4 regions of the Bradyrhizobium sp. USDA 10063 genome follow, and region 3 is predicted to be linked to each of the others. Evidence: predicted binding sites of a transcription regulator. Region 3 holds the regulator's gene; each other region holds the start of a gene.
What was found. Region 3 encodes PhoB, which activates phosphate uptake and scavenging genes when phosphate is short. Its sites were predicted from a motif close to TGTCATNNANCTGTCAT; they were not measured.

Region 1: the regulator PhoB is predicted to act here: its motif matches at 2,721-2,737, upstream of ACVJGD_RS04690 (DUF47 domain-containing protein).
Region 2: the regulator PhoB is predicted to act here: its motif matches at 4,921-4,937, upstream of ACVJGD_RS42905 (STN domain-containing protein).
Region 4: the regulator PhoB is predicted to act here: its motif matches at 4,268-4,284, upstream of ACVJGD_RS18420 (alkaline phosphatase D family protein).

Annotation. Positions count from the first base shown of each region.
Region 1 is NZ_JBSSGP010000002.1:596,479-603,761, forward strand. Features, by position in the region: gene ACVJGD_RS04675 (ABC transporter substrate-binding protein) at 1-632, shown strand, start outside; gene ACVJGD_RS04680 (branched-chain amino acid ABC transporter permease) at 701-1,564, shown strand; gene ACVJGD_RS04685 (branched-chain amino acid ABC transporter permease) at 1,566-2,534, shown strand; gene ACVJGD_RS04690 (DUF47 domain-containing protein) at 2,779-3,423, shown strand; gene ACVJGD_RS04695 (anion permease) at 3,519-4,523, shown strand; gene sugE (quaternary ammonium compound efflux SMR transporter SugE) at 4,530-4,844, opposite strand; gene ACVJGD_RS04705 (peptide chain release factor 3) at 5,000-6,619, shown strand; gene ACVJGD_RS04710 (hypothetical protein) at 6,846-7,283, shown strand, end outside.
Region 2 is NZ_JBSSGP010000002.1:8,756,361-8,763,643, reverse strand. Features, by position in the region: gene ACVJGD_RS42920 (filamentous haemagglutinin family protein) at 1-2,322, opposite strand, end outside; gene ACVJGD_RS42915 (FecR family protein) at 2,485-3,429, opposite strand; gene ACVJGD_RS42910 (RNA polymerase sigma factor) at 3,443-4,033, opposite strand; gene ACVJGD_RS42905 (STN domain-containing protein) at 4,103-4,831, opposite strand; gene ACVJGD_RS42900 (pyridoxal phosphate-dependent decarboxylase family protein) at 5,345-6,775, shown strand; gene ACVJGD_RS42895 (alpha/beta fold hydrolase) at 6,894-7,283, shown strand, end outside.
Region 3 is NZ_JBSSGP010000002.1:4,981,545-4,988,827, reverse strand. Features, by position in the region: gene pstC (phosphate ABC transporter permease subunit PstC) at 1-438, shown strand, start outside; gene pstA (phosphate ABC transporter permease PstA) at 442-1,287, shown strand; gene pstB (phosphate ABC transporter ATP-binding protein PstB) at 1,284-2,105, shown strand; gene phoU (phosphate signaling complex protein PhoU) at 2,117-2,833, shown strand; gene phoB (phosphate regulon transcriptional regulator PhoB) at 2,944-3,651, shown strand; gene ACVJGD_RS25600 (GcrA family cell cycle regulator) at 3,805-4,320, opposite strand; partial or broken gene ACVJGD_RS25595 (acetylornithine transaminase) at 4,812-6,024, shown strand; gene argF (ornithine carbamoyltransferase) at 6,021-6,947, shown strand; gene ACVJGD_RS25585 (Hsp33 family molecular chaperone) at 7,159-7,283, shown strand, end outside.
Region 4 is NZ_JBSSGP010000002.1:3,394,653-3,401,935, forward strand. Features, by position in the region: gene ACVJGD_RS18410 (DUF3124 domain-containing protein) at 1-397, shown strand, start outside; gene ACVJGD_RS18415 (aminotransferase-like domain-containing protein) at 459-1,700, shown strand; gene ACVJGD_RS18420 (alkaline phosphatase D family protein) at 2,623-4,200, opposite strand; gene ACVJGD_RS18425 (hypothetical protein) at 4,495-4,854, opposite strand; gene ACVJGD_RS18430 (indolepyruvate ferredoxin oxidoreductase family protein) at 5,099-7,283, opposite strand, start outside.

The DNA.
Region 1 (7,283 bases), 4.4 Mb from region 3:
GCAGCGTCAAGCATCCGCTCAATACCTCGGATTTCTCGTCCTTCCTGCTGCAGGCGCAATCGTCCAAGGCGAAGATCATCGGCCTTGCGAATGCGGGCGGCGACACCACCAATTCGATCAAGCAGGCCGCTGAATTCGGCATCGTCTCCGGCGGCCAGAAGCTCGCGGCGCTGCTGTTGTTCCTCACCGACGTCAAGGCGATGGGGCTCGATGTCGCGCAGGGCCTGAACTTCACCGAGACCTTCTACTGGGACATGAACGACCAGACGCGGGCGTTCTCCAAGCGGTTCTCGGAGCGGTCGAAGGGCCACGCCATGCCGTCCATGGTGCAGGCCGGCGTCTATGCGGGTCTCCGTCACTATTTCAAGGCGCTCGAAGCGCTCGGCGGCAATCCGCATGACGGCGCCAAGATCGTGGAGAAGATGAAGTCGATCCCGACCGAGGATGATCTGTTCGGCAAGGGCGAGATCCAGCCGAACGGTCGCGCCATCCATCCGGCGTACCTGTTCGAGGTGAAGAAGCCCTCGGAATCCAAGGGGCCGTGGGATTTCTACAAGCTGGTCGCCACCGTTCCGGCCGACCAGGCGTTCACGCCGCTTTCCGAAAGCAAGTGCGCGCTGCTCAAGAAGTAACTATCATCGCCCGCCGGCGGTGAAGCCGGCGGGCTCCATTCGGGGGGAAGGGGGCGAAGGCCAAAGCGATGCAGGCTCTCTACGCACAGCTACTGGTGGGACTGATCAACGGCTCGTTTTACGCGCTGCTCAGCCTGGGGCTTGCCGTGATCTTCGGCATGCTCAACATCATCAATTTCGCCCATGGCGCGCTCTACATGATGGGCGCCTTCTGCGCCTATTTCCTGCTCAACATCGCCGGCATCGGCTATTGGTGGGCACTGATCATCGCGCCCATTGTGGTCGGCATTTTCGGCATGTTCCTGGAACGGACCATGCTGCAATGGTTGTCCGGGCTCGACCACGTCTACGGCCTGCTTTTGACCTTCGGCATCGCGCTGATCATCCAGGGCGTCTTCCAGAACTATTTCGGCTCCTCCGGCCTGCCATACCAGATACCTGACGCGCTCCGCGGCGGCATGAATCTCGGCTTCATGTTCTTGCCCATCTATCGCGGCTGGGTGGTCGTGTTCTCGCTGGTGATATGCATAGCCACCTGGTTCCTGATCGAGAAGACGCAGCTTGGCGCCTACCTGCGCGCCGCGACGGAAAATCCGACGCTGGTGCGCGCCTTCGGCATCAACGTGCCCAGGATGATCACGCTGACCTACGGCCTCGGCGTCGGGCTTGCGGCGCTCGCGGGTGTGCTGTCGGCACCGATCAACCAGGTGCGGCCGCTGATGGGCGCCGACCTCATCATCGTCGTGTTCGCGGTGGTGGTGATCGGCGGCATGGGATCGATCATGGGATCGATCATCACCGGTTTTGCGCTCGGCGTGATCGAGGGTCTGACCAAGTATTTCTACCCCGAGGCTTCCAACACCGTCGTGTTCGTCCTGATGGTGCTGGTCCTGCTTGTGAAGCCGACGGGACTGACCGGACGGGCGGCCTGATATGTCAGCACTCACCGACGACACCCTGCCGATCACGCCGCGCGCGATGCGCGACGAGATGGTCGCCTTTGGCCTGATGGCGGTGCTGCTGGCCATCGTGCCGCTCACCGGCATCTATCCGTTCTTCGTGATGCAGGCGCTGTGCTTTGCGCTGCTCGCCTGCGCTTTCAACCTGCTGGTTGGCTATGGCGGCCTGCTGTCGTTCGGCCACGCGATGTTCTTAGGGACAGCCGGCTACGTCTCGGCGCATGCGCTGAAGGTGTGGGCGCTGCCGCCGGAGCTCGGCATCATCATCGGCACGGCCGCGGCCTGCGGGCTTGCCGTCATCACCGGTTACGTCTCGATCCGCCGGCAGGGCATCTACTTCTCGATGATCACGCTGGCGCTGTCCCAGCTCCTCTACTTCATCTACCTGCAGGCGCCGTTCACCCACGGCGAGGACGGCATCCAGGGCATTCCGCAGGGCCACCTGTTCGGCATCTTCGACCTGTCCAAGCCGACGGTGCTCTACTATGTCGTGCTCGCCGGCTTCCTTGGCGGCTTCCTGCTGATCTACCGCACCATCAACTCGCCGTTCGGCGAGGTGCTGAAATCGATCCGCGAGAACGAGCCGCGCGCGATCTCGCTCGGCTACAAGACCGATCACTACAAGCTGCTGGCCTTCATCCTGTCAGGCACGCTCGCGGGCTTCGCCGGCTCGCTCAAGGTGTTCGTGGCCCAGAACGCCTCGCTGACCGACGTGCACTGGTCGATGTCGGGCGAGATCGTGCTGATGACGCTGGTCGGCGGCCTCGGCACCATTTTCGGTCCCGTGGTCGGCGCCTTCATCATCATTGCCATGCAGCAGTATCTGGCCGGTTACGGCCAGTGGGTGACCGTGATCCAGGGCGTCATCTTCGTCGCCTGCGTGCTGACCTTCCGCCGTGGCATCATCGGCGAGATCGCGCGTTTGCTCAGGCGGTCGCTGTAGGGGCAGGTCCTCGTAGCCCGGGCCCGGGTGGAGCGGACCGCGTAACCCGGGAGGTCTGCATCCGCGTTTGCCGGTGGCCCCGGGTTACGCGGGCGCTCCACCCGCGCTACGGCATTGTTACCGACAAAGCGGTGGATGACCTGGTTCCGCTGGCGGAGCGCTGGCCACTCCTGCACAGAATGTTCTATGACAGTTTTGTGACAGGTCGCGGGGCGGTTGCTCCGGAACGATGGATTTTGCCCCTATGCTGCGCTGGTTTCGAGCCTTTTTGCCCAAGGAGGAGCGGTTTTTCGACCTGTTCGGCCGGCATGCCAAGACCGCCGTCCAGTGCGCGATGGCGTTGCAGGATGTGCTGAAGGGTGGGGACGAGACGCCGGTGCACTGCCAGCGCGTCAACCAGTTCGAGAACGACGCCGACAATATCACCCGCGAGGTCCTGACTGCGGTCCGCCGCACCTTCATCACCCCGTTCGACCGCGGCGACATCACGAACCTCATCACTTCCATGGACGACGCCGTCGACCAGATGCAGCAGACCGCCAAGGCTGTGGTGCTGTTCGAGGTACGCGCGTTCGAGCCGCCGATGCGCGAGATGGGCACCCTGATCGTGGAATGCGCCAATCTGGTCGGGCGCGCGCTGCCGCTCTTGCAGTCGATCGGCAACAACGTTTCGATGCTGACGCAGATCACGGAGGAACTGACCAAGCTCGAGGGCCGGGTCGACGATCTCCACGATATCGGGCTGAAGGAGCTTTACCTCAAGCACCGCGACGCCAACACGATGGATTTCATCGTCGGCGCCGAGATCTACGATCACCTCGAAAAGGTCGCCGACCGCTTCGACGACGTCGCCAACGAGATCAACTCGATCGTGATCGAGCAAGTCTGAGCATGATCCGGAAAAGTGGAAACCGGTTTTCCCCGCGACAAACGCGCAGCGTTTGCGCGCAGATCATGCTCGAGCAAATGAAGCAGGGCGGTTAAGTGGACGCCACGCTTGGTCTTCCGGTCCTGGTGATCCTGATCGCGGTCGCCCTGCTGTTCGATTTCCTGAACGGCCTGCACGACGCCGCGAATTCGATCGCGACCATCGTCTCGACCCGCGTGCTGCGGCCGCATTACGCGGTGTTCTGGGCGGCGTTCTTCAACTTCATCGCTTTCATGGTGTTCGGCCTGCACGTCGCCAACACCATCGGCACCGGGATCATCGAGCCCGAGGTCGTCGATGCCACCGTGATCTTCGCTGCGCTGGTCGGTGCCATCGTCTGGAACGTGATCACCTGGGCGCTCGGCATCCCGTCGTCGAGCTCGCATGCGCTGATCGGCGGCCTGGTCGGCGGCGGCATGGCGAAGGCGGGAATTTCAGCGGCGGTGTGGAGCGGCCTTTCCAAGACGCTGCTGGCGATCGTGCTGTCGCCCCTGGTCGGCTTCCTGCTGGCGCTGGTGCTGGTCGCGATCGTGTCCTGGCTGTCGGTGCGCTCGACGCCGTTCGCGGTCGACCGCGCCTTCCGCATCCTGCAATTCGCCTCCGCCTCGCTCTATTCGCTCGGCCATGGCGGCAATGACGCGCAGAAGACCATGGGCATCATCGGCGTGCTGCTCTATTCGCAAGGCCATCTCGGCGAGGAGTTTCACATTCCGTTCTGGGTTGTGCTGGCCTGCCAGGCGGCGATGGCGCTGGGCACCCTGATGGGTGGCTGGCGCATCGTGCGCACCATGGGCCTGCGCATCACCAAGCTGACGCCGATGCAGGGCTTTTGCGCGGAGACCGGCGGAGCGGCGACCCTGTTCATGGCGACCTTCCTCGGTGTTCCCGTTTCCACCACCCACACCATCACCGGCGCCATCGTCGGCGTCGGTGCGGCGCGCCGGGTCTCGGCGGTGCGCTGGAACGTCGCAAGCTCGATCGTCTATGCCTGGATCATCACCATCCCGGCCGCCGCCGCCGTTGCGGCAGCAACCTATTGGGCGGTGCTGGTGCTGCGCTGAGAGACCTTAGGTCACCAGCTTGAGCCCGATAATGCCCGCGACGATCAGCCCGATGCTCGAGAGCCGGAGCGCGGTGGCCGGCTCGCCGAACAGGGCGATGCCGAGCATTGCCGTTCCCACCGCCCCGATGCCGGTCCACACCGCATAGGCGGTTCCGATCGGCAGCGTCTTCAGCGCGAGCCCGAGCAGGACGATGCTGCCGAGCATGCTCAGAAGCGTCAGCACCGATGGAACGAGCCTCGTGAAACCTTCGGTATATTTGAGCCCGATCGCCCAACCGACCTCCATCAGACCGGCGATGAGCAGGATAGTCCAGGCCATGACGACCCTCCTGATAAGGCAGGGTCGTCCCCGCGGCTGATGTCGTGAACAGGAAGGTCGTCCTTCCCGGCCGTCGATATGGGGCTGGCCTTCGCGTTCCGCAATCACCATATAGGCTTGATTGACACTGGTTTCCCTGCCAAACGCTCCCCGCCATGTCCGACGTTGCCCTGACAGCCGAATCGCCGTCCCGTTCCCCGCTTGCCGATGAAGTGGCGCGGCGGCGCACCTTTGCGATCATCTCCCACCCGGACGCCGGCAAGACCACGCTGACGGAAAAGCTGCTGCTGTTCGGCGGCGCCATCAATCTCGCCGGCCAGGTCAAGGCCAAGGGCGAACGGCGGAACACGCGTTCCGACTGGATGAAGATCGAGCGCGAGCGCGGCATCTCGGTGGTCACCTCGGTGATGACCTTCGAGTTCCAGGATCACGTGTTCAACCTTCTGGACACGCCGGGCCACGAGGACTTTTCGGAAGACACCTATCGTACGCTGACCGCGGTCGACTCCGCGGTCATGGTGATTGACGCCGCCAAGGGCATCGAAGCGCGCACGCGAAAACTGTTCGAGGTATGCCGCCTGCGCGACATCCCGATCATCACCTTCATCAACAAGATGGACCGCGAGAGCCGCGACACTTTCGATCTGCTGGACGAGATCGAAAAAACGCTGGCGCTCGACACCACGCCGATGACCTGGCCGGTCGGTCGCGGCCGCGATTTCATGGGCACCTATGATGTCAGGAACGGCGGCGTGCGCCTGCTCGAAGGCGGCGGCGCCAAGACCGGGCAGGCCGAGCAGATCGATATCGCCGATCTCGCAAGCCGCAATCCCAATCTCGACGTCGCCGAGATCAAGGACGAACTCGCGCTGGTGTCGGAGGCCTGCAAACCGTTCGAGCTCGATGCGTTCCGCGAGGGTCACCTGACGCCGGTCTATTTCGGCAGCGCGCTGCGCAATTTCGGCGTCGGAGATCTCCTGGAAGGGCTCGGGCAATTCGCGCCGGCGCCGCGCGCGCAGGATTCCGATCTGCGCAAGGTCGAGGCTTCAGAGCCGCGCATGAGCGCCTTCGTGTTCAAGATCCAGGCCAACATGGATCCGAACCACCGCGACCGCATCGCCTTCGCGCGGCTGTGCTCGGGCAAGCTCAGCCGCGGCATGAAGGCCAAGCTGGTGCGCACCGGCAAGAACATGAGCCTGTCGAGCCCGCAATTCTTCTTCGCGCAGGACCGTTCGGTGGCGGACGAAGCCTTCGCGGGCGACGTCGTCGGCATTCCCAATCACGGCACGCTGCGGATCGGCGATACGCTCACCGAAGGCGAGGAGTTGACCTTCGTCGGCGTGCCGAGCTTCGCGCCGGAAATCGTCCGCCGCGTGCGGCTGACGGACGCGATGAAGGCGAAGAAGCTGAAGGAAGCCTTGCAGCAGATGTCGGAGGAGGGCGTCGTGCAGGTGTTCCGCCCGCGCGACGGCGCTCCGGCCCTGGTCGGTGTGGTCGGCCCGCTGCAGCTCGACGTGTTGAAGGCGCGGCTGGACGCGGAATATTCGCTGCCGGTGGAATTCGAGGTGTCGGAATTCCAGCTCGCGCGCTGGATCTCCTCCGACGACCGCAAGAAGCTCGATGCGTTCATCGCTTCGAACAGTTCCGGCATCGCCGACGATGTCGACGGCGATCCCGTGTTCATGGCCAGGAACGAGTTCTACCTCGGCTACACCCAGGAGCGCGCGGAAGGCATCACCTTCTCCAACGTCAAGGACGTCAAGCGGAAGGGGTAGCATCGTGTGCTGAGGCCGTCGTCCCCCGCGAAGGCGGGGGACCCAGTACGCCGCAGCCTCTCGGTGAAACACGACCGTCTCTGGAATACTGGATCGCCCGATCAAGTCGGGCGACGACAGCGGTATATGTGGAACCACGAACGCAAGGAAGTGAACGCACGCCAGCTTGATGGCGCTCGTTGCGGCCCTCATTTTCGAGGAGGCGGCATCCAAAAGGGCTTGCATCATGCTGCGACGCGTCGTGATCTGCCTCGTATTCATCGTGCTCGGAATTTCCGCAGGCCGCGCCGCGGAGCGGCAGCAGACCAATCCGGTGCCGTTCGCGCATACGCCCTGCAGCGTGCTGGACGAGGGTCCCTGCACGCCATCCTATTGCAGCGTATTCAACCATGGGCCGTGCATCCCCGAGATGGACTATCCCTATGGCGAGAACCTGCAGGTCACGGTCCTGACGGTGCCGCCACAGGACCAGGCGGCGAAATACAAGAAGCCCGATCACGATCTCGATACCATCGGCGATCTCTTCGCCGCGCTTCGCTCCTGCTGGACCCCGCCGCCGGCCGACGACGCGCGCGAGGGCATGCAGATGTCGGTCCGTTTCAGCTTCAAACGATCAGGCGAAATGATCGCGACGCCCCGCATGACCTTTGCCACTGCTGGCGTC
Region 2 (7,283 bases), 3.8 Mb from region 3:
CTCGAGTACGATCGCCTCGGCCGCATAAAGCCGGATCGCGCCGGCGTCGCGGCCTTCTGTGTAGCCCCGCTCGAATCGCGTGCCACCGCCGCTCAATGGGTTAGTCCAGGTCTCGGTGATTCCGGCGCGCTCATGCTTCCGCGAGAAGCCGCCGGCGAGGCCTACATAGACCTGGTCCGGCATCGCCGCGCCGATGTCATAGATGCGGCCATCGGCGCCCAGCAATCTGGTGGTGGTGATGTAGCCGTCGAGGTAGCGCACCGAGCCGCCGGAGACATCCAGCAACGAACCGGTCCGCGTGATGATCGAGCCACTCGATTTGATCGTGATCGTACCGGCCTTGGTGGAGAGTTCGCCGAGATTGGTCTTGCCGGTGCCGATCCAGCCGGAGAAGTCGGCGAGCGGCGTGCCGACCCACTTGCCCGGCGAGCCTTCGATCCAGGTGACACCCGCCATCGGACCGTCGCTGAACAGACCGCTGACGCGCTTGTCGACGCTGACCGTCAGGCCCCGCAACCACGAATCGCGATACAGTGGCGAATCGCGCAGCTCATTGATCCGCAACTCGCCGGTGACGACGTTGCTCTCCATCGTCAACACGACGTCCTGCAGGCCGGCGACGCTGAGATAGGCGTCCTCGCCGATATAGACCCGACTGCCGTCGCGGATATTCTTCTCGCCGGTGACCGGGGTCTCACCGGCCGAGGCCAAGGTGCTGGCGACGATACTGATGGTGCCGGCCGGCACAATGACGTTGGCTTGCCCTTCGATGTCGATCAAGTTGCCGCGCAGCTCGACACGGCCGGCGCGGTAGCGGGTCGCCAGTGACGACAGCTCGATATCGCTGGTGTCGCTGAGATCAGGCATTGCCGTAGTCACGCTGCCGGCGCCGAGCACCAGCCTGCCGGTCGACCAGTATTGCAGCGGCGATCCATCCGGCATCGAGCTGCCGTAGGACATCATGCCCTCGCCCCAGGCGCGCAGCCGGATGGAGCCTTCGCGGTTGTTCAACGCGGTCGAGGCCTCGAGCGCGCCGTTCTGCGCGATCTCGCGGGAGATCAGGGTGATGTTGCCGTGGTCGACCCGCACCATGCCATTATTGATGACGTTGTAACCGACCGAAGCGCCACGCGCTGCCATCTCCGGGAACACGACGTTCTTCAAGCCCAGCGTGTAGTCGTTGTCGCCGACCCAGTTTCCCTGACCGGTCACTGTCGCCATATGGTAGTAGTCGAACATCCAGCGCATCGGAGCCGAGACGGCGACGTCGAGACCGCGAACGCCAGACAGATCGGTCGTGAGGTAGATCTGTTCGCCAGCCGCCATGATGACCTGGCCGTCGGGCGCCGAGATACGGCCGGAGTTGAGGACATGCGGTGCAAAGATCAGGGCCTTGCCGCCGCTTGCCATTGTCAGCTGCGCACCGGCATCGATCCGCACATCGCCCGGAGCGTCGCCGATGATCGCGCCTGCGACCTGGCTGGGATCGTTGAGCCCGACAAATTGGTTCGGGTTTTGTTGTCCGAGATAGCCGAATTGCGGCTTGGCAATGCTGCTGCCCGATGGATCGTCGAAGACCATGAGCTGTTTGTTGATGCCGGCGCGGAACTGTTCATCCGACAGACTCAGCGACGAGGCGACGAAAGTGTTGACGTTGATCTGGCTCGATCCACCGAAGATGATGCCATTCTTGTTGATGACATAGACTTGGCCCTCGGCCTTGATGGTGCCAAGGATGCGGCTCGGGGCGAGGCCCGGATCGGTGACGCGATTGAGCGCGATCCAGTTCGACGCGTTCGCGCCGCCGGCGGTCTGATTGAAGTAGAGATCGGTCTCGCGCCCGACATTGAAGCTGGACCAGTTCAGGATCGCTTTTTGCTCTGTCTGCCTGACGGTCACCGTCGTACGGCCTCCGCCCTGCGCCTGCGTCGGCAGATCGGCGCCGGTCCAGACGCCCGGGACGGCTCCGGCCCCCGGCGCCGTCACCAGTCCTCCGGGCGTCAGTCCGTTCGGGACCGTGCTTTGTGCCGCTAAGGCCGCCGCACGCGCGGCGGCCTGACCGTCGCGCAGTGCCTGCAATGAAGCCGCCGCCCGCGCCATCGACTCCAGCGCCTGCTTGGCCGCGAGCGACGACTGCTGGGTGGCCGACTGCGCGGCCGCGGCAGCAGCTGCCGTAGCCGAACCCGTGCTTGCGCCCCCCAGGCTGCGCGCCTCCGCTCCCGCAATGCTGCCCAGCAGCAGCGCAGCGGCACTGACCCCGACGAGCAAGTTGCTCTTGAGGGTAGCGCGGCGGGATCGGTAGGCGGCAGACTGGACGGACATGGCTTGATCTCTCGGCAAAGACTTTGACGTGAAGCTGATTTCACGTGGATGACGTCGCTCAAAGCGACGCTTTCCCTCTGCGTAGAGACATGCCGAAGCGCGGCACCGAAAAAAAAAGAACAAATAATTCGAGGTCAGGAATTCCCAGGCGATCGACGGCGTTCAGCTCAGCAGGACGATGCCGCCCGGCAAGGATGTGACGGTCGCGCCAAACAGTTTCTTGACTTGCTCGACGACCGCATCGACGTTGCGAACCCGGAAATTGGCGCTGAACAGCCGCGCGCCGAGCGCAGAATTCACGACGATGATTTTTCCGGAACGATAACGATTGATTTCTGTGATGACTTCACGTAGCGGCTTGGAGTGAAAGATCAACAGATCGTCCTGCCAGGAGGTTACGATCGCAGCATCGACGAACGCGGGCTTGCCCAAGCCTGATCGATCATAGGTGACCTGCTCGCTGGCGCGCAACGACGCTGTCGCCGCGCCGTACGAGACGTAAACATTCCCCTCGAGGCAGGTCACGCAAACCGCGTGCCCATCATTCCGTATGTTGAATTTCGCTCCAGTTCCGCTGGCCTGGCCTTGACTGGATGTCACGACAAACGCCGGCCCCGCGCCGGATGGCGTCGCGACCACCGCCTCGCCCGAGATCAGCTCGATCCCTGCGGCCTCCTTCGCGACCTGGCGCAGCGCAATGCTGGTCTGGGTATTCATCTCGACGAAAGTCGTGTCGGCCACCACAATACGCCGCCGCTCGCCGGTGTGCGTCCGATAGTCGGCCGCCATTTCCGACCAGGATGGCCAGAGGCCGAGCGGCGGCTGCACGACGAGATATGCCGCGCTCGCGGCGATGGCGGCGGCCCCGCCGCCGAGCACGGCACGACGTGACATCGAGATGGAGGCGAACGGCCGCGCGGCCGGGCGATGCCCCTCAAATGCCTTCGGCCCCAAGGCCTCCCACATCCGGGTGGCCTTCATAAAAGCGGTCCGATGCGCCGGATCGCGCTCGATCCACACCTTGCCTTCCCGCACGTCCGCAGGTCCTGCTTCCCCCGAGGTGAAACGGACCAGCCAATCGTGCGCTTCGCGCTCGATCCGGTCCAACTTTTCGCGCGGGCTATCGGTCATCCCTGTCATCAACACGCTTGTCGGTCCCCTGTCCATGCGGTTGCTGAACGGGCTGTGGGCCGAATCTTTGCACGAGTTGCCGGTCCAGACGAAGTGCGCAATGGGCTAACGCATGCTTCAACTCGATCTCAACCAGTCTTTGTGATATCTCCAACTGCACTGCAATCGCGTGCAGGGTTTTTCCTTCAACGCGCGCTGCATGCAGGATAACGCGCCGTCGCGGGGTTAATTCCCTGATCGCATGTTGAAAGGCTTCGAGCTCGATCTTCGCTTCCAGACTTCGTTGGGGACCGGGGGTTTCATCGGCAATGTCGAAGGCGATCTTCGCGTCATCGAGCGAAACCGTGTATTTTTCCGAGCGCAGTTTCCTCAGGGCGATATTGATGGCCATGCGCAGCAAGTAAGAGCGCGGCCGCTGCACCGGCGGCAGATCCGCGCCCCGGCAAAGCTCCATATACGTTTCCTGCAAGGCGTCGCCGGCAAGCTCCACCGAATTCAATCGACGGGCCAACCTGGCTCGCAAATCATCATAGCAGAGTGTCAAAAAACGGCGCAATTCGGCGCGGCTGCTGTGGGTCATGCGGGATCGCGGCCCTGGACCCTTGTCCCGCGCGCATTGCGCACGCCCGCTGTCTCGCACACCGACATGCTAGCGCCCGGCCCTCTGGTCGACGGGTGATGCGCAAAGCCTCGCATCGGCCGCTGCTCCCGGCAGCGCAACCACGGTGATCGGCTGCGGCATCTGCGCCGGTGGTGGTTCGGTCATGCGTGACTTGCCAAGCGTCGCCAACAGCATCCGGTGACTTGCCTGTTCGCCGGCCGATCCGTCGAGTTCTGCGCGCTGCACCAATCCCGAAGAACTGATCCACAACTTGATCACCAGCCGATAACTCACGGGACGCGTGTCAGGATACCGGCACAGAATGCGCAGGATGTCGTCTTGCACCACGGCGAAATAGCGCTGATATTGGCCATCCTGGGCGATCCGTGCCGTAGCGAACGCATGCGCCGTCTCGTCGCCGGGATGAATCAGCAAGTAGCTGTTTTCGTGCGCACGCAGTGGGACGAGTTCTGTCCCTGCGAGCAGGTCTCTGAGAGCATCGTCACGCGCAAGGGCGCCGGTGACCGCAGAGGATCGCTGTCCGATCGCCGCTGCGCCGTCGTAATACACCTCGGTCCCGGTGGCTGCGCAGAACGCGTCTATGGCAGACGCCAGCGGTTGCGCGGGGATGTCGAAGGAAGTCGCTCCCGCCGGCGATGCATGCGACAGAGCCAAAATTATCATCAAATGCGCGACAACAACGGCAAGATCGCGTGTGATCACACACTTCCACCAGCTCACAATGTTCATGAAATGCTGGTTCACCTTGGCAAACACGAGACTCACGGATGGCTGCAGATCGGTCCGTTACGAATTGAACCAGACGCCGGTCAATCAGAAACTCCCCCCAACTTACGACGCTGCGCAAGACGGTATTGTGACATGCCTAGACTACGGACCCAGCCAGCGGTTGGTCGGGTGTTCGCGCTCGCGCTTCAGCAGAATCGTCGGATCGGCTAGCGCGCCCGTCGGGTGCTTGGGAGTCATGCTTCGTCGCCCAATATGGCCTCGTTCGCCGATCTGCCGCAGATGGCCATGTCAGCTCATCATACATTGATCTGGGACACCCAGGCGTGGTGATGTGGACCGGTGCGGAAATCCTGGACTGGTAGCGCAGATAACGACACAGCCTCCAAGCTGATCTGTTTTCGGGCGCCGCCATGCGTTGACGCTGCCTCGTCCGGCTCGTCGCGCAGATGCCGCCCCTTGAAGACATTCGAGGTCGGACAGTCGTTCTTTGGCCAGCATACGGCCGTTCGATAGAGTTAATGGAATGATGAGGACACGCCGATGGATGACAATGAGTTCCGGATTTGGAGCCATAGGGCCGCTGATTGGGGCGTGGATTACCGCCGGGGTTTGCGCCAGCGCCCCGTTCGGGCCCTGACAATACCTGGAGCAACTTTCAATGCCGTTCCTTCCGACGCGCCCGAAGCGCCGGAATCGATGGAAGCCATTTTTGCGGATTTCGAAAGGATCGTGATGCCCGGCATCACCCATTGGCAGCATCCGCGGTTCTTTGCTTACTTCCCGGCCAATGCAGCCCCCGCTTCGGTGGTCGCCGAGCAATTCGTGTCGGCAATCGCCGCCCAATGCATGCTCTGGCAAACCTCGCCATCTGCAACCGAATTGGAGACCCGTGTGCTGGACTGGCTGCGCCGGGCGCTCGGCCTGCCCGACGGATTCAAAGGCGTTATCCAGGACTCCGCATCATCGGCAACGCTGGCGGCAGTCCTCGTCATGCGCGAGCGTGCGCTGAAATGGTCGGGCAACAAGCAGGGTCTGTCCGGTCAGCCGCGAGTGCGGATCTACAGTTCGGATCAGGTGCACACCTCGATCGATCGCGCCATCTGGATTTCGGGGATTGGCGAGGATAATCTTGTACGCATTCCGGTCCTCGGCGAAATGCGCAGCCTCGACGTCGCAGCATTGGATGCTGCTATCGTCGCTGACAAGCAGGCTGGCTTTCTGCCCGCCGGCATCATCGCCAGTGTCGGAGGAACCAGCGTCGGCGGAACTGACAATATCGCAGGCGTCTGCGAAGTCGCGAGCCGCCATGGTCTCTACGTTCACGTCGATGCGGCGTGGGCTGGGTCGGCGATGATCTGCCCGGAATTTCGCCATCTGTGGGAAGGGATCGAGCTCGCCGACTCTCTGGTCCTCAACCCGCATAAATGGCTCGGCGCGCAGTTCGATTGTTCTGCGCATTTTCTGCGCGATCCCGAAAGCCTGGTGCGAACTCTCGCCATTCACCCGGAGTTTCTCAAGACGCATGGCCATGACGGCATTATCAATTATTCGGAATGGAGCGTACCTCTTGGCCGCCGCTTCCGCGCCTTGAAGATCTGGTTCCTGCTGCGCGCCTATGGGCTGGAGGCATTGCGCAACATGATCCGCAACCATGTGCGCTGGTCGGAGAAGCTGGCCGCGCGGCTGACAAGGACAGCCGACTTTCGCGTGACAACCAGACCCGTGCTTTCATTGTTCTCGTTTCGGCATGAACCGGACAATGTTGCCGATCTCGATGAACATAACCTTCGGCTGATCAATGCCATCAACAACGACGGACGTATCTATCTCACGCAGACCAACGTCGATGGGCAGTTCGTCATCCGATTTCAGGCAGGTTCATTCGATATGACAGAAGCCGATGCTGATGCCGCGTTCGACGTGATCGTCGAGATCGCCCGGCAACTGAGTGCGCGAGCAGCATCAGCTTAAGCTTCCTGGACGCCGGGTACGACATGCCGGCTGCGGTGATAGATTTCGCTTCCTATCCTGAACCCGCCTGTTAACATCTGCCTGGATAGCCCCTATCAAAAGTCAGGGAGATCGGCGCATGGCGGTTGCGAAGCCGATGAAAACCTGTCACGGCCGTTTCGCCTATGAAGCAGCGGGCGATCCGTGTGGAACACCGCTGGTTTTTCTGCATGGTATCGGCGGCGCGGCGCGCAGCTTTCGGCGCCAGATGGAATTTTTCGGCGACCATTATTACACGATTGCCTGGGATATGCCCGGCTATGGCGGCTCCGCACCGCTGGCAAACGTGAACATCACCGCTCTCGCCGGCGCCCTGCAGCAATTCCTGCACGCGTTCCAAGGCAACGCCAAACCGATCCTGGTTGGACACTCGATCGGGGGGATGATCGTTCAGCAATGGCTTGCCGACAATCCGACCGCGGCTGAAGCTGTCGTTTTGGCGCAGACCAGCCCGGCCTTCGGCAAGCCC
Region 3 (7,283 bases):
AACGCCGCGCTGATCCTGGCGATCATGGTGCTGCCCTTCATTACGGCAATCTCGGTCGACGTGTTCAAGACGGTGCCACCCGTCCTCAAGGAGGCGGCCTACGGGGTCGGCTGCACCACCTGGGAAGTCGTCCGCAACGTCGTGATCCCCTATACCCGCGTCGGCGTGATCGGCGGCATCATGCTGGCGCTCGGCCGCGCGCTCGGCGAGACCATGGCCGTGACCTTCATCATCGGCAACTCGTTCCGCATCTCCTCGTCGATCTTCGCCCCGGGCACTACGATCTCGGCGGCGATCGCGAGCGAATTCGCCGAGAGTGACGGATTGCACCAGTCGGGCCTGATCCTGCTCGGCCTCTTGCTGTTCGTGCTGACGTTCATTGTTCTCGCCTGCGCGCGACTGATGCTGATGCGTCTGGAAAAGAAGGCTGGGAACTGAGCCATGAATCCGATTTACAGGTCCCGCCGCCGCAACGACATCATCGTCCGCGGGCTTTGCATCGCCGCTGCCGCGTTCGGGGTGACCTGGCTGGCGCTGATCCTGTTCACGCTGTTCTACAACGGTCTCGCCGGCCTTAGCCTCGACGTGTTCACGAAGAACACGCCGCCGCCCGGCTCCACCGATGGCGGCCTCTTGAACGCGATCGTCGGTTCGTTGATCATGACCGTGATCGGCGTCGGCATCGGCGCGCCGCTCGGCCTGTTTGCCGGCACCTATCTCGCCGAATACGGCAAGCATGACCGGCTCACCTCGGTGATCCGCTTCATCAACGACATCCTCCTGAGCGCGCCGTCGATCATCATCGGCCTGTTCATCTATGGCGCCGTCGTCGTGCCGATGGGCGGCTTCTCTGCACTGGCCGGCTGCCTGGCGCTGGCGGTGATCGTCATCCCCGTCGTGCTGCGCACCACCGAGGACATGCTGCTGCTCGTCCCGAACCCGCTGCGCGAGGCGGCGTCGGCGCTTGGCCTTCCGCGCTCGCTGGTGATCAAGAGGATCGCCTATCGCGCGGCGCGCTCCGGCCTGATCACGGGCGTGCTGCTGGCGACCGCCCGCGTTGCCGGCGAGACCGCGCCGCTGTTGTTCACCGCGCTGTCCAACCAGTTCTTCAGCCTGAACCTGACCAAGACGATGGCGAACCTGCCGGTGACCATCAACAACTTCGTGCAAAGCCCCTACGCCTATTGGAAGGAACTTGCCTGGAGCGGCGCTTTGCTCATCACCTTGACCGTGCTCGCGCTCAACATCGGCGCGCGCATCCTCGGCGCCGAAAGGAGCGCAAAATGACCGATCTGTCCGTATCGACGACCAGCCCGAGCGCGGCCATTCCCCAGAAGTCGCTGCCGGAAGCGCCGCCGAAGGTGACCGCGCGCAGCCTCAACTTCTATTACGGCGAGCACCACGCGCTGAAGAACATCAACCTGACGCTCGGAACCAACCGCGTCACCGCCTTCATCGGTCCGTCCGGTTGCGGCAAGTCAACGCTGCTGCGGATCTTCAACCGGATGTACGATCTCTATCCGGGCCAGCGCGCCACCGGGCAGTTGATGCTGGACCAGACCAACATCCTTGACCCTAAGCTCGACCTCAACCTGCTGCGGGCGCGGATCGGGATGGTGTTCCAGAAGCCGACGCCGTTCCCGATGACGATCTATGAGAACATCGCCTTCGGCATCCGCCTCTACGAGAAGATCTCGAAGTCCGAAATGGACGGGCGCGTCGAGAAGGCCCTGCGCGGCGGCGCGCTGTGGAACGAGGTCAAGGACAAGCTCAACGCCTCCGGCCTGAGCCTCTCCGGCGGCCAGCAGCAGCGCCTCTGCATCGCCCGTACGGTTGCGGTGCGGCCCGAAGTGATCCTGTTCGACGAGCCCTGCTCGGCGCTCGATCCGATCTCGACCGCCAAGGTCGAGGAATTGATCCAGGAGCTGTCGGAGGACTACACGATCGCGATCGTCACGCATAACATGCAGCAGGCGGCGCGCGTCTCAGACAAGACCGCCTTCATGTATCTGGGCGAACTGATCGAGTTCGACGACACCAGCAAGATCTTCACCTCGCCGAGCGATCGACGCACCCAGGACTACATTACCGGCCGGTTCGGCTGAGGAGGGACATCATGGCTTCTGAACATACCGCCAAGGCGTTCGACAGCGATCTTCAGGAACTGACCCGCCTGGTCGCGGAGATGGGCGGGCTGGTCGAACGGATGATTACCGAATCCGTCGATGCGCTGATCCGCCGCGACATCGCGCTAGGCAAGCGTGTCGTCGCTTCCGACATCGAGATCGACAGCCTGCAGCGCGTGATCGAAGAGCGCGCCGTGCTGACGATCGCCCGCCGCCAGCCGATGGCCGTCGACCTGCGCGAGATCGTGGGCGCGATGCGGGTGGCGACCGACCTCGAGCGGATCGGCGACCTCGCCAAGAACATGGGCAAGCGCGTCGCCGCGCTGGAAAACGACTTCCAGCCGCTCAAGTTGATCCGCGGCCTGGAGCACATGACCGACCTCGTGCTGTCGCAGGTCAAATCCGTGCTCGACGCCTATGCCGCGCACGATCTGCCGGCGGCGATGAACGTCTGGAAGAGCGACGAGGAAGTGGACGCGATCTGCACCTCGCTGTTCCGCGAACTCCTCACCTACATGATGGAAGATCCGCGCAACATCTCGTTCTGCATCCACCTGATGTTCTGCGCCAAGAACATCGAGCGGATCGGCGACCACGCCACGAACATCGCTGAAACGGTCTTCTACATGATCGAGGGTCAGCAGATGACCGACAAGCGTCCGAAGGGGGATATGACGACGTTCGCTACCACTGTTCCAGGTAACTAGCGCACGATCCGGAAAACCGAACCCGGTTTCCGACAGGATCATGCTCAAACATTGACGAGCGGGATGACGATTGAGCAGAGAGTCGTCCCGCTATAGGAGAAGCCAAGCCGATGAGCGCTCGCATTCTGGTGGTCGAAGACGAAGAAGCGCTGACGACGCTGTTGCGCTACAATCTCGATGCAGAAGGCTATGATGTCGAAACGGTCGCCCGTGGAGACGATGCGGACACAAGGCTCAAGGAACGCATTCCCGACCTTGTCGTGCTCGACTGGATGCTGCCGGGGCTCTCCGGCATCGAGCTGTGCCGCCGCCTGCGGGCGCGGCCCGAGACCAAGCAGCTCCCGATCATCATGCTGACCGCGCGCGGCGAGGAAAGCGAGCGCGTGAGAGGGCTGGCTACCGGCGCCGACGACTACATCGTCAAGCCGTTCTCGGTGCCCGAGCTGCTTGCACGGGTGAAGGGCCTGTTGCGTCGGGCAAGCCCGGAGCGGCTCGCCACCGTGCTCACCTATGGCGACATCGAACTCGATCGCGAGAAGCGCCGCGTCGCGCGCTCGGGCCGGCCGATCGATCTCGGCCCGACCGAATATCGGCTGCTGGAGTTCTTCCTGGAGCATCCGGGCCGCGTGTTCAGCCGCGAGCAATTGCTCGACAGCGTCTGGGGCCGCGACATCTATATCGACGAGCGCACCGTCGACGTCCACATCGGCCGCCTGCGCAAATTGCTCAATCCCGGCCGCGAGCAGGACCCGATCCGCACCGTGCGCGGCGCCGGCTACGCGCTGGATGATCGCTTCGCGAAGGCCGAGCCATCGTAAGATCGCTGACTCGTCGTCCCGGGCTTGATCCGGGACCCATAACCACCGCAGCCATTTGTTTGAACACGCTGGGCCCCAGCGGGCAGTAACCACGAACACCTGTGGTTATGGGTCCCGGCGTTCGCGGGACGACATTCGTTGATGCAACCCGGCTTACTTGCCGTGTGACGGCTTGGCTGTCGGACGGCGGCGGTCGGCCGCCGGCTGGTAGGCGACCCGCGAGTGGTGCGCGCAATAGGGCAGGCCGGGAAGCGCCTTGCCGCCGCAGAAGAAGAATTCCGGGCTCGAGGGATCGCCGACCGGCCAGTGGCAGGTGGCCTCGTTCAATTCGAGCAGCGACAGGCGCTGGTTCATCGGCACCACATTGTCATAGGCGACCGGGTCGGCTTCCACCTCCACCTCGAAGACATGGGCGAGCGCGGTGTTGCCGCGGGAGACCGGTCGCGCCACCCGCATCATCGGCTGTGCGGGACGCGCCTTGCGCTGCCGCGGCGCTGCCGCAGCGGGACTCTTGGCGCGGCCAGACAGGCCCAACCGATGAACCTTGCCGATCACCGCATTGCGCGTCACGTTGCCGAGTTCCGCAGCGATCTGGCTCGCCGAAAGCCCGGCTTCCCAGAGCTTCTTCAACTGCTCGACGCGTTCGTCGGACCAGGTCAATACCGTCATCGCATGTTTCCCTTCGCGTTGCGCCGGCCGATCCTTGGACGGCGCTGCGATGCCAAATCTCAAAAATCCCTGCGGGCAGAATCCCTTAAGGCTCGCCGGGCGCGAAAAGCGCGCCCGAACGTGTACGCTGCACACAGAGAACTCTTGGGATCAAAACCGCCGCACGAGATGTCGTACCCGACAGCCCAGACGCTACAATATGGCGTGACTCTGGCGCAAGAGTCCGCGCCTGTGCGTCCACATGTTCCGACATTTAGGGATTGCAATCGGGCTTTTCCACCACACCGGAAAGCTACGGAATACCTGTACTTTGCAGCGCAGCTTGGCGGCTTCGTGGCGATTGACAGCACCCGCCGCGCGCATAGAATGCCTCTACGTGCCGCCCTGCAAAGGCGGCACGTTTTGTTTTCGCTGGATGAGCATCTAGCCGCGTGCCTCACGCCGCCAGGGCTTATCTGAAAAGGCTTGTCTGAAACTCTTCAGTGATCGCCATGACCGACAGCGCCACGTCGCATCTGCTTCCCGTTTTTGCCAGGGCCGATCTCGGCTTCGAGCGCGGCGAAGGCTGCTGGCTGATCTCGACCAAGGGCGAGCGCTATCTCGATTTCACCTCCGGCGTCGCGGTGAACGCGCTCGGCCACGCCCATCCGCATCTGGTGAAGGCGCTGCAGGAACAGGCGACAAAGCTCTGGCACATGTCGAACCTGTTCAAGAGCCCGGACGGCGAGAAGCTGGCCGCGCGGCTGTGCGAGCAGAGTTTTGCGGACCTCGTGTTCTTCTGCAATTCCGGCGCTGAAGCGATGGAGGGCGTGATCAAGCTCGTGCGCCACTATCACTTCTCGAAGGGGCGCCCGGAACGCTATCGCATCATCACCTTCGACGGCGCCTTCCACGGCCCGTACGCTCGCGACGCTCGCCGCGACCGGCGCCGCCAAATATCTCGAGGGCTTCGGTCCGCCGATGGACGGCTTCGACCAGGTGCCGCACGGCGACATCGAAGCGGTGAAACGCGCGATCGGTCCACAGACCGCGGGCATCCTGATCGAACCGGTGCAGGGCGAAGGCGGTGTGCGCAGTGCGCCGCCAGCCTTCTTCAAGGCGCTGCGCCAGCTCTGCGACGAGCACGGCCTGCTGCTCGCCTTCGACGAGGTGCAGACCGGCATGGGCCGCACCGGCGAGCTCTTCGCCTACAAGCGCGTCGGGGTCACGCCTGATGTGATGTCGCTCGCCAAGGCGCTCGGCGGCGGCTTTCCGATCGGCGCCTTCCTCGCGACCGCGGAAGCCGCGTCCGGCATGGCGCCGGGCTCGCACGGCTCGACCTTCGGCGGCAACCCGCTTGCGGTCGCGGCCGCCAGCGCCGTGCTCGACGTGATGCTGCAGCCCGGCTTCTTCGATCACGTGCAGAAGATGTCGCTCCTGCTCAAGCAGAAGCTCGCCTCCGTGGTCGATCGCTATCCGTCCATTCTATCCGAAGTGCGCGGCGAGGGGCTTCTGATCGGCGTCAAGGCCGTGGTGCCTTCGGGCGACCTCGTCAACGCCCTGCGCGAGCAGAAGCTGCTCACGGTCGGCGCCGGCGACAACGTGGTGCGTTTCCTCGCACCGCTGATCGTCGGCGAGGCCGAAATCGAGCAGTCCATCGCCTGCCTCGAGCGCGCCTGCGCTGCGCTCTCCAGCGACCCCTCAAAGAAGGCAGCGGGGCAATGAGCACGATGCCCCGTCATTTCCTCGATATCAGCGAGATGCCGCTGAACGAGCTGCGCGCCATGCTTGCCGCCGGCACCGCCATGAAGGCGAGACTGAAGGCGCATGAGAAAGCTACGAAGCCGCTCGAGGGCAAGACGCTGGCAATGATCTTCGAGCGCCCCTCGACCCGCACGCGGGTATCGTTCGATGTCGGCATGCGCCAGCTCGGCGGTGAATCGATCATGCTCACCGGTGCCGAGATGCAGCTCGGCCGCGGCGAGACCATCGCCGACACGGCGCGCGTGCTGTCGCGCTATGTCGATGCGATCATGATCCGCATCCTCAACCACGAGGCGCTGCTGGAGCTTGCCGCGCATGCCACCGTCCCCGTCATCAACGGGCTGACGCGCCGCTCGCATCCCTGCCAGGTGATGGCCGACCTGATGACGTTCGAGGAGCGTCGCGGTTCGATCGAGGGCAAGACCGTGGCCTGGACCGGCGACGACAACAACGTGCTGGCATCATGGGCGCATGCCGCCGAGCGCTTCAAGTTCAGACTCAACATTGCGACGCCGCCGGAACTCGCGCCCAAGAAGGTGATGCGCGACTGGATCAAGGCGACCCAGGCGCCGATCGTGCTTGGCAACGACCCCGAGGCAGCCGTGCGCGGCGCCGACTGCGTCGTCACCGACACCTGGGTGTCGATGGGCGACAAGGACGGCGAGCACCGGCACAATCTGCTCCGGCCCTATCAGGTCAATGCCAAGCTGATGTCGCTGGCGAAGCCCGATGCATTGTTCATGCATTGCCTGCCCGCACATCGCGGCGAGGAAGTCACTGACGAAGTGATCGACGGTCCGCAGTCGGTGGTGTTCGATGAGGCCGAGAACCGCCTGCATGCGCAAAAGGGCATTCTGGCCTGGTGTTTCGACGCAGTCGCGTAGCGCGTCGCCAACATAGCTGTCGTCCCGGCCAAGCGAAGCGCGAGCCGGGACCCACAACCACCGATGCGAGTTGTTGCATCAGGCTGCGGCCCCAGCTTTTCGCAATACTAGCATCGGTGGTTATGGATCCCTGCTTTCGCAGGGATGACGGCTAACAACGATAGATGTGAACCCCTTTCGTTTCGCCTCTCGAGACCCCAGATAAAGCGCCATGGTTTCACAATCCCCCGACATCAAGATCACGGAAACGCCGACCCGCGCGCCATCAGCCGTGCCGGTCGACGACGCGGTGCTGCCGTTCGAGATCGATGCACTCGATCTGCGCGGCCGGCTGAC
Region 4 (7,283 bases), 1.6 Mb from region 3:
CGCTGTCTCCGGCTCGTTCTATGTCCCAGTCTATTCCAGTGTCTCGATGAGCCAAGGCAGGCTCAGGGCCGATTTCTCGGTGACGTTGAGTGTCCACAACACCTCCGAAACCAAGCCCCTGATATTGAAGCGGATCGCCTATTTCGACACCGAAGGCAAGCTGGTTGAAAGCTACCTCAAGGCGCCGATTGCGCTGAAGCCGCTTGCGACCATCGAGGTCTTCATCGCCACGTCCGACGTGCGCGGCGGCACCGGCGCCAATTTCGTGGTGGACTGGGCCGCAACCGGCGAGATCGCCGAACCCGCGGTCGAAGCGCTGATGGTTGGCAGCGTCGGCCCGGGGCATTATGCCTTCATCAGCCAGGGGCGACCGATCAGGATCGTCGGCAAGAACTAGCAGGAAGGCCATCGACTTTCTCTTGGCCTTCTCAACGACAACAACACGGGAGTGAATGTCCATGTCCGCCTCAACCCAATTCGATTTCACGCCGCTGTTGCCTGCCGGCCTGCCGGCGCCGGCCGCAAAATGGACCGGGCTTGCCAGATACAGCTTCGTCGGCGGCAACAACGATCCGGACGGGGTTCCGGTCGACGGGCTGATCGAGGCGGTCAATGCGGTGTTGAAGCGCGAGGGCAAGGCGCTCGCGACCTACAACCTCGCCCACGGCCCGCAGGGCTATCGGCCCTTGCGCGAATTCCTCACCCAAAAGCTCAAGCGCGATGCCGGCATCGATTGCACGGCCGACGACATATTGCTGGTCTCCGGCTCGCTGCAGGCGCTCGACCTCGTCAACCACACGCTGCTTGCGAAGGGCGACACGGTGCTGATCGAGCAGGAGACCTATCAGGGCTCGCTGAACCGGCTCACGCGGCTCGGCGTCAATGCGGTCGGTATTCCCCTCGACCAGGACGGCATCCGGATCGACGCGCTGGCGGCCGCGCTCGCCGACCACAAGCGGCGCGGCGTCACGCCGAAATATATCTACACCATCCCGACCGTGCAGAACCCGACCGGCACGATCCTACCCGAGAGCCGCCGCGCCGAGATGCTGAAGCTGTCGCGCGACTATGGCGTACCGATCTTCGAGGACGATTGCTACGCCGACCTCACCTGGAGCGGCAAGCGTCCGCCTGCGATCTACGCCATGAGCCAGCAGGGAGGCGTGATCCATATCGGTTCGTTCTCGAAATCCATCGCGCCCGCCTTGCGCGTCGGCTTCATCGTCGCGCCCTGGGAGGTGATGTCGCGGATGCTGGCGCTAAAGACCGATGCAGGCTCCGGCGCGCTGGAGCAGATGGTGCTCGCCGAATATTGCACGCCGCATTTTGCAACCCACGTGCCGGAGCTGACGCGCGGCCTGCGCGCCAAGCTCGATACGCTGATGGAGGCGCTGGGCGAGCAGTTCGGCACCGTGGCGGAGTTCGAGGAGCCGAAGGGCGGCATCTTCCTTTGGGTCAAGCTCCCGGATCATGTCGATACGCTGAAACTCTACCAGGCAGCGCTCGCCGCCGGCGTCTCCATCAACCCGGGACCGGAATGGTCGACCAACAAGGCCTGGTCCGGCAGCCGGCTGCGGCTGTGCTTCGCAAGCCCGTCGCATCAGCAGATCCGCGAAGGCGTGGCCGTGCTCGCCGAAGTGTGCCGTCGCGAGTTCGGCGTGCCGACACGCAGCGGCAATATCGAGCGCGCGCAGGGCTGAACGCATTCTGAGCCATGCTTGCTGAAAATGATGAGTTTTGCTGCGCTCTACCCATCCTACGATGTCGTCCTTGCGAAAGCAGGGACCCATAACCACAGGGAGGTGTTGTGACGCCAGCAAGTTGTTGCAGCGGAGCGCATCACAAAGGCCTGTGGTTATGGGTCCCGGCTCAAGGCCGGGACGACGTGGGGACAGGTTCGGATTCAAATGTCAAACAGCGGGAGGATGTGACTCTGCATTCTCGCGGCGCGTTGCGCCCGAGGTTTGCGTCTCGTTTCACCCTCATCGAACAGAGGGCGCAGGGAAAGCCGGGTGCCGGTTGCACCCGTGGGCCCCGTGCAACAAAAAGCACGGGGGTAGGACCACAGGTCAACCGAAGCAACTCCGGCTTTCCCTGCGCAGTGGTTTACGGCTTACTTCGTGCTCTTCCCGGTGACCGGGCTTTCTTGCCACCGTCATCTCTCGCGCAAATTTTGTTTGCGCAAAAAACTTAGCGCCAGCGTCGGGGCGCCAGAACCACACGACTTCGCCGTCCGCGGATGTTGCGTTCGTCTGTCGCAACAGCCGCGTCCACCGCATCTCACCGCAACGTTCGTGACGATCGCGATCCGCCCCTCATCTGGGTGAGACGCGCGGAGTTAAATCACTGATTTGCCCGACGGCGAAAGCGAAATGTTTTTTGCGCGAGGACTGGACGGGGCAAATCACTTTGGAATTGCTGGTGAATTTTCTCTCGTCATTCCGGGGCATCGCGAAGCGATGAGCCCGGAATCCATGTCCCCGCCTGTGCATGCGGCCCTATGGATTCCGGGCTCGCGACTTCGTCGCGCCCCGGAATGACGGAGAGTGAGACACCCGCGGCCCATCCCTCGAGACGCCGCTTCGCGGCTCCTCGGGATGAGGTCGGAAGGTGGCGGCAAAGTCAGATATGCTCGGCCATGATCTCGCCGGGCCGCGCATCCGGCCGCGGCTCAATGTCGACCGACCAGAGGTCGCGGTTGTCGACGTCCTTCAAGGTGACCGTCATGACCTCGCTGTCGCCGTCGATGTCGACGCGGCCGAAGAATTGCAGGCCGAAGCACGGGGCAAGGTTGTCGCCCTGCTCCGCGCTGCAGCCTTTCTGATACATCGCCTTCGGGCCGAACGTGTTGTCGAGCACGCCGGGCGACCAGGTGCCGGCGTGCAGCGGGCCGGAGACGAATTCCCAGAACGGCTCGAAATCCTGGAATACTCCGCGGTTCGGATCGTAATGATGGGCCGCGGTGTAATGCATATCGGCGGTGAGCCAGACCGTGTTGCGGACGCCGGCGCGCTTCATGAAGGACAACAGATCGGCGATCTCATGCTCGCGCCGCTCCGGCGCACCGTCGCCGAGCGCGACCGCATCCAGGCTGATGAGGCCGATCGGCAGGTCCGCGGCGATCACCTTCCAGGTGGCGTTGGAAGCGACCAGTTCGCGCTTCAGCCACGCGAGCTGCGCCTTGCCGAGGATGAAGCTGTCGCGGCCCTCGCCCTTGTTCCAGGTGGAGTCGCGATAAGAACGCATGTCGATCAGGAAGACGTCGAGCAGCGGGCCGTAGGCGATCCTGCGATAGACGCGGCCGTCCTGCGATAGGATAGCGCGCGTCGGCATGAATTCGTGAAACGCGCGCCGCGCCCGCGCCACCAGACGCGACGAGCCGTCCTCGGCATAGCCGGTCTCATCCGCGCTGCCGATCGGCGACCAGTCATCGCAAACCTCGTGGTCGTCCCACTGCGCGAACATCGGCACCTCCGCATGGAAGGCGCGGAAGTTCGCATCACACCAGTTGTATTTGTAGTTGCCACGGAACTGCTCGAGGCTGCGAGCAACGGTCGACTTCTCTTCCGTGACGATGTTGCGCCAGAGCGTGCCGTCCGGCAGCGGCAACTCTGACGGCACCGGGCAATCGGCATAGATGTGGTCCCCGGAATGGATGAAGAAATCGGGACGGTTCTCCAGCATGGTGCGGTAGCTGCGCAGGCCGCCGCGGGCGGGATCGATGCCCCAGCCCTGCCCCACAGTATCGCCGGACCAGACGAAGGAGATCGATTGGCGCGTCACCGGCGCCGTGCGGAAACGGCCGCCCCTCGCCTCGCCCGCGAGTCCATCGCTCGATTCAAAGCGCACGCGATAGAAGATGTCCTGTCCCGGCGGCAGGCTGTCGAGCAGGAGCTTTGCGGTGAAGTCGGACGACGGCAACGCGTCCGCGGAAGCCGTGCGCAAAATGGTTCTGAAATTTTCGTCGGCGGCGCATTCCACCCGCATCCGCGCGGCCCGGTCGGCACGCGACCAGATCACGGCGGCATCGCTGGAGACGTCGCCCGATTGAGTTCCGCACCGAAGCTGCGGGCGATCGGCGGCGCGGCTGAGATAGGGCTTTGCGAGGGTGCCGAGACTTGCGAGTGCGGCAGTCGAAGCTGAACGGATCAGAAGCTGGCGCCGGGTCAGGCCGCGCCTGGCACGTGTCGCGATCGCCATTGGGCAGGACCTCCGTCGAATCGCGACGGAGGTTGCCTGCGCTGCTTGACTCCCAGCCTACGGTTTTACGACAGGCGGATGACTCGTGGGCTTCGCGGATCGAAAGAACGTGGATGAGAAACGTTGAAGCAGCGGACTCAACTCTATCCCCTCATCCTGAGGAGGCGCGCCAGCGCCGTCTCGAAGGATGTGGCCCGGCTGCGAGATCGGGGCCTCATCCTTCGAGACGCGCGCGAGCGCGCTCCTCAGGATGAGGGTCTGCCGTCTGAGGGGCTTCCACAGAAGCGAACGCGATCAGCGCCAGTTGCAGATGCCGCCGGAGCGGCAGGGCCAGGTCTGGATGCGGGTGTCGCGGGCCTGGGCGTCGAGCGGATTGCTGTGGCGGCGGGCAAGCTTCGCGCGGGCGGGAGTCCGGCGCTCGGTGCGCACTGAGCGTTGCGGCGCCGGCGCAGCCGTCGCGGCGCGGGCCGCCCTCACTCTCGTCGTCTGCACCGGCTTCGGTTCCGCGACCACGTGTGCAGCATCACTGCGATCGCTCTTGGCTTCGACGGGAACCGGCGCGAACTCAGTGGACGGTCCGAGGCGCTTGGGCGACAGCACGGCCTTGGAGAGGTCGAGATTGAAATAGTCGCCGGGACGGTACTCGTCCGCCATCGCCGGGACGCTCAGGACCAGGGCGGCGGTGGCAACGGCGGCCAGAATTGCATTTCTGGAGCTCACCGAACGCCTCCGAAATGACTCCAAATGGAACACGCCCATCATGTAGGAAGCCGGCCGGGCAATTCCAGCCGATCCTGTGGGCACGGTTACCGATCAACGAAAGTAATGGCCGCAGGTTGCTTCATGCGGCCCAAGAATCGGCCCAAGAATCGTCCCAAGCACCGGACTGGATCGGAACCTATTCAGCCGCCTGCGCGACCGGCTGGCCAATCGCGGCTTCCAGCCGCTGGCATTCCTGGCGATAGCGCGCGACGTTGGCTTCCTTGACGTGGCCGTAGCCGCGCACCAGTTCGGCCGCCCTCGCCAGCGCCACCAGCCGCGGCAAATCGAGCGGCTTGCTGTCGAGATGGCCCAGGATCATCGCGGAATATTCCTGCGGCAGCGCCCGTTCCATCCGCCGCTCGGCGGTGTAGCCGAAGATGTCGAGCGCGGTGCCGCGCAAGCGCTTCAGCCGCGCCAGCAGCCTGAACGCGCCGAACACCCAGGGCCCGAACTCGCGCTTCTGCAGATGTCCGGTGACCTTGTCGCGGCGAGCGAACAGCGGCGGCGCCAGCAGCACCTTCAGGCCGGGCTCACCGTCGAACTGCTCCTTCAACGCCCTCGCGAACTCGCCATCGGTATAGAGACGGGCGACCTCGTACTCGTCCTTGTAGGCCATCAGCTTGAACAGGCCTTTTGCAAACGCTTCCGTCAGTTCATGCGAGCCGGGAGCGGCCGCTGACTCGACGGCACGCACCCGTGCGACGTCGGCAAGGTAGCGCTGCGAATAGGCCTCGTCCTGATAGTCGGTGAGGAATTTGGCGCGGAAGGCGATGGTCTCGTCGAGGGTGCGCCTCGCTGGCGCTGCGCTCGATGTCTTGAAGCGCGCGGCGCTGACGACGCGCGCCAGATCGTGCGCGGCGAGCCGGCCCCATGAGAAGGCCAGCTTGTTCATCTCGACCGCGGCACCGTTGAGCTCGATCGCCTTCATCAGCGCGTCAAGCGACAACGGCACCGCGCCGCGCTGGAAGGCGAAGCCGAGCAGGAAGGCGTTGGTGGCAATGCTGTCGCCCATCAGCGCCGTGGCTAGGCCGGTGGCATCGAGGATGTCGAGGTCGGACGAGGTGACGGCTTCGCTCAGCGCATCGCGCATCGCGCCCGCCTCGAAATCGATGTCCGGATTCATCACGAAGCTGGCGGTCGGCAGCAGATCGGCGTTGACGATCGCGCGCGTGACGCCGCGCTCGGCCCGGCTCAACGCCGCGACGCTGGTCGCAACCACGATGTCGCAGCCGAGGATCAGGTTGGCGCCGCCCGCGGCGATGCGGACGCTGGCGAGATCCTCCACATTGGAAGCAAGCCGGACATGGCTCATGACCGCGCCGTTCTTCTGCGACAGACCGGTGAAGTCGAGCGTCGAGCAGGCCAGCCCCTCGACATGGGCCGCCATGCCGAGCAGCGCGCCGATGGTGATGACGCCGGTGCCGCCGATGCCGGTGACGAGGATGTTGTAGGGGCCGGACAGCGCCTGCGGCTTCGGCGTCGGCAGGTCGGCAAACAGCGCCGACGGATCGGCGGCTGCGCGGTCGGCCTTGCGCAGCTTGGGATCATGGACGGTGACGAAGCTCGGGCAGAAGCCCTCGATGCAGGAGAAATCCTTGTTGCAGTTGGACTGGTCGATGCGGCGCTTGCGGCCGAACTCGGTATCGAGCGGCTGCACCGAGACGCAGTTCGACTGCACGGAGCAGTCGCCGCAGCCCTCGCAGACGCGCTCGTTGATGAAGACGCGCTTCGGCGGATCGGGATAGAGCCCGCGCTTGCGGCGACGGCGCTTCTCCGCCGCGCAGGTCTGGTCGTAGATCAGGACCGTGAGACCAGCGACGTCACGGAGCTCGCGCTGCACCGCGTCGAGCTCGCGGCGGTGATGGATGGTGGCGCCCGCGGGGAAATAGTTGTCCGGATATTTCGTGGGATCGTCGGAAACGATGGCGATGCGCTTGGTGCCCTCGGCGGCGACCTGATGCGCGATCTGCGACACCGTGAAGCTGCCCTCGGCGGGCTGACCGCCGGTCATCGCGACCGCGTCATTATAGAGGATCTTGTAGGTGATGTTGACGCCGGCGGCGGCCGCGGCGCGCAGCGCCAGCAGGCCGGAATGGGTGTAGGTGCCGTCGCCGAGATTCTGGAAGACGTGCTTCTCGTCGGTGAACGGCGCCTGCCCGATCCAGGCCACGCCCTCCGCGCCCATATGCGAGATGGTCGCGGTGCGGCGCGCCGGGATCGACAGCGCCATGCCGTGACAGCCGATGCCGGCCATGGCGCGGCTGCCTTCCGGGATCTTGGTCGAGGTGTTGTGCGGGCAGCCCGAGCAGAAATACGGCGTG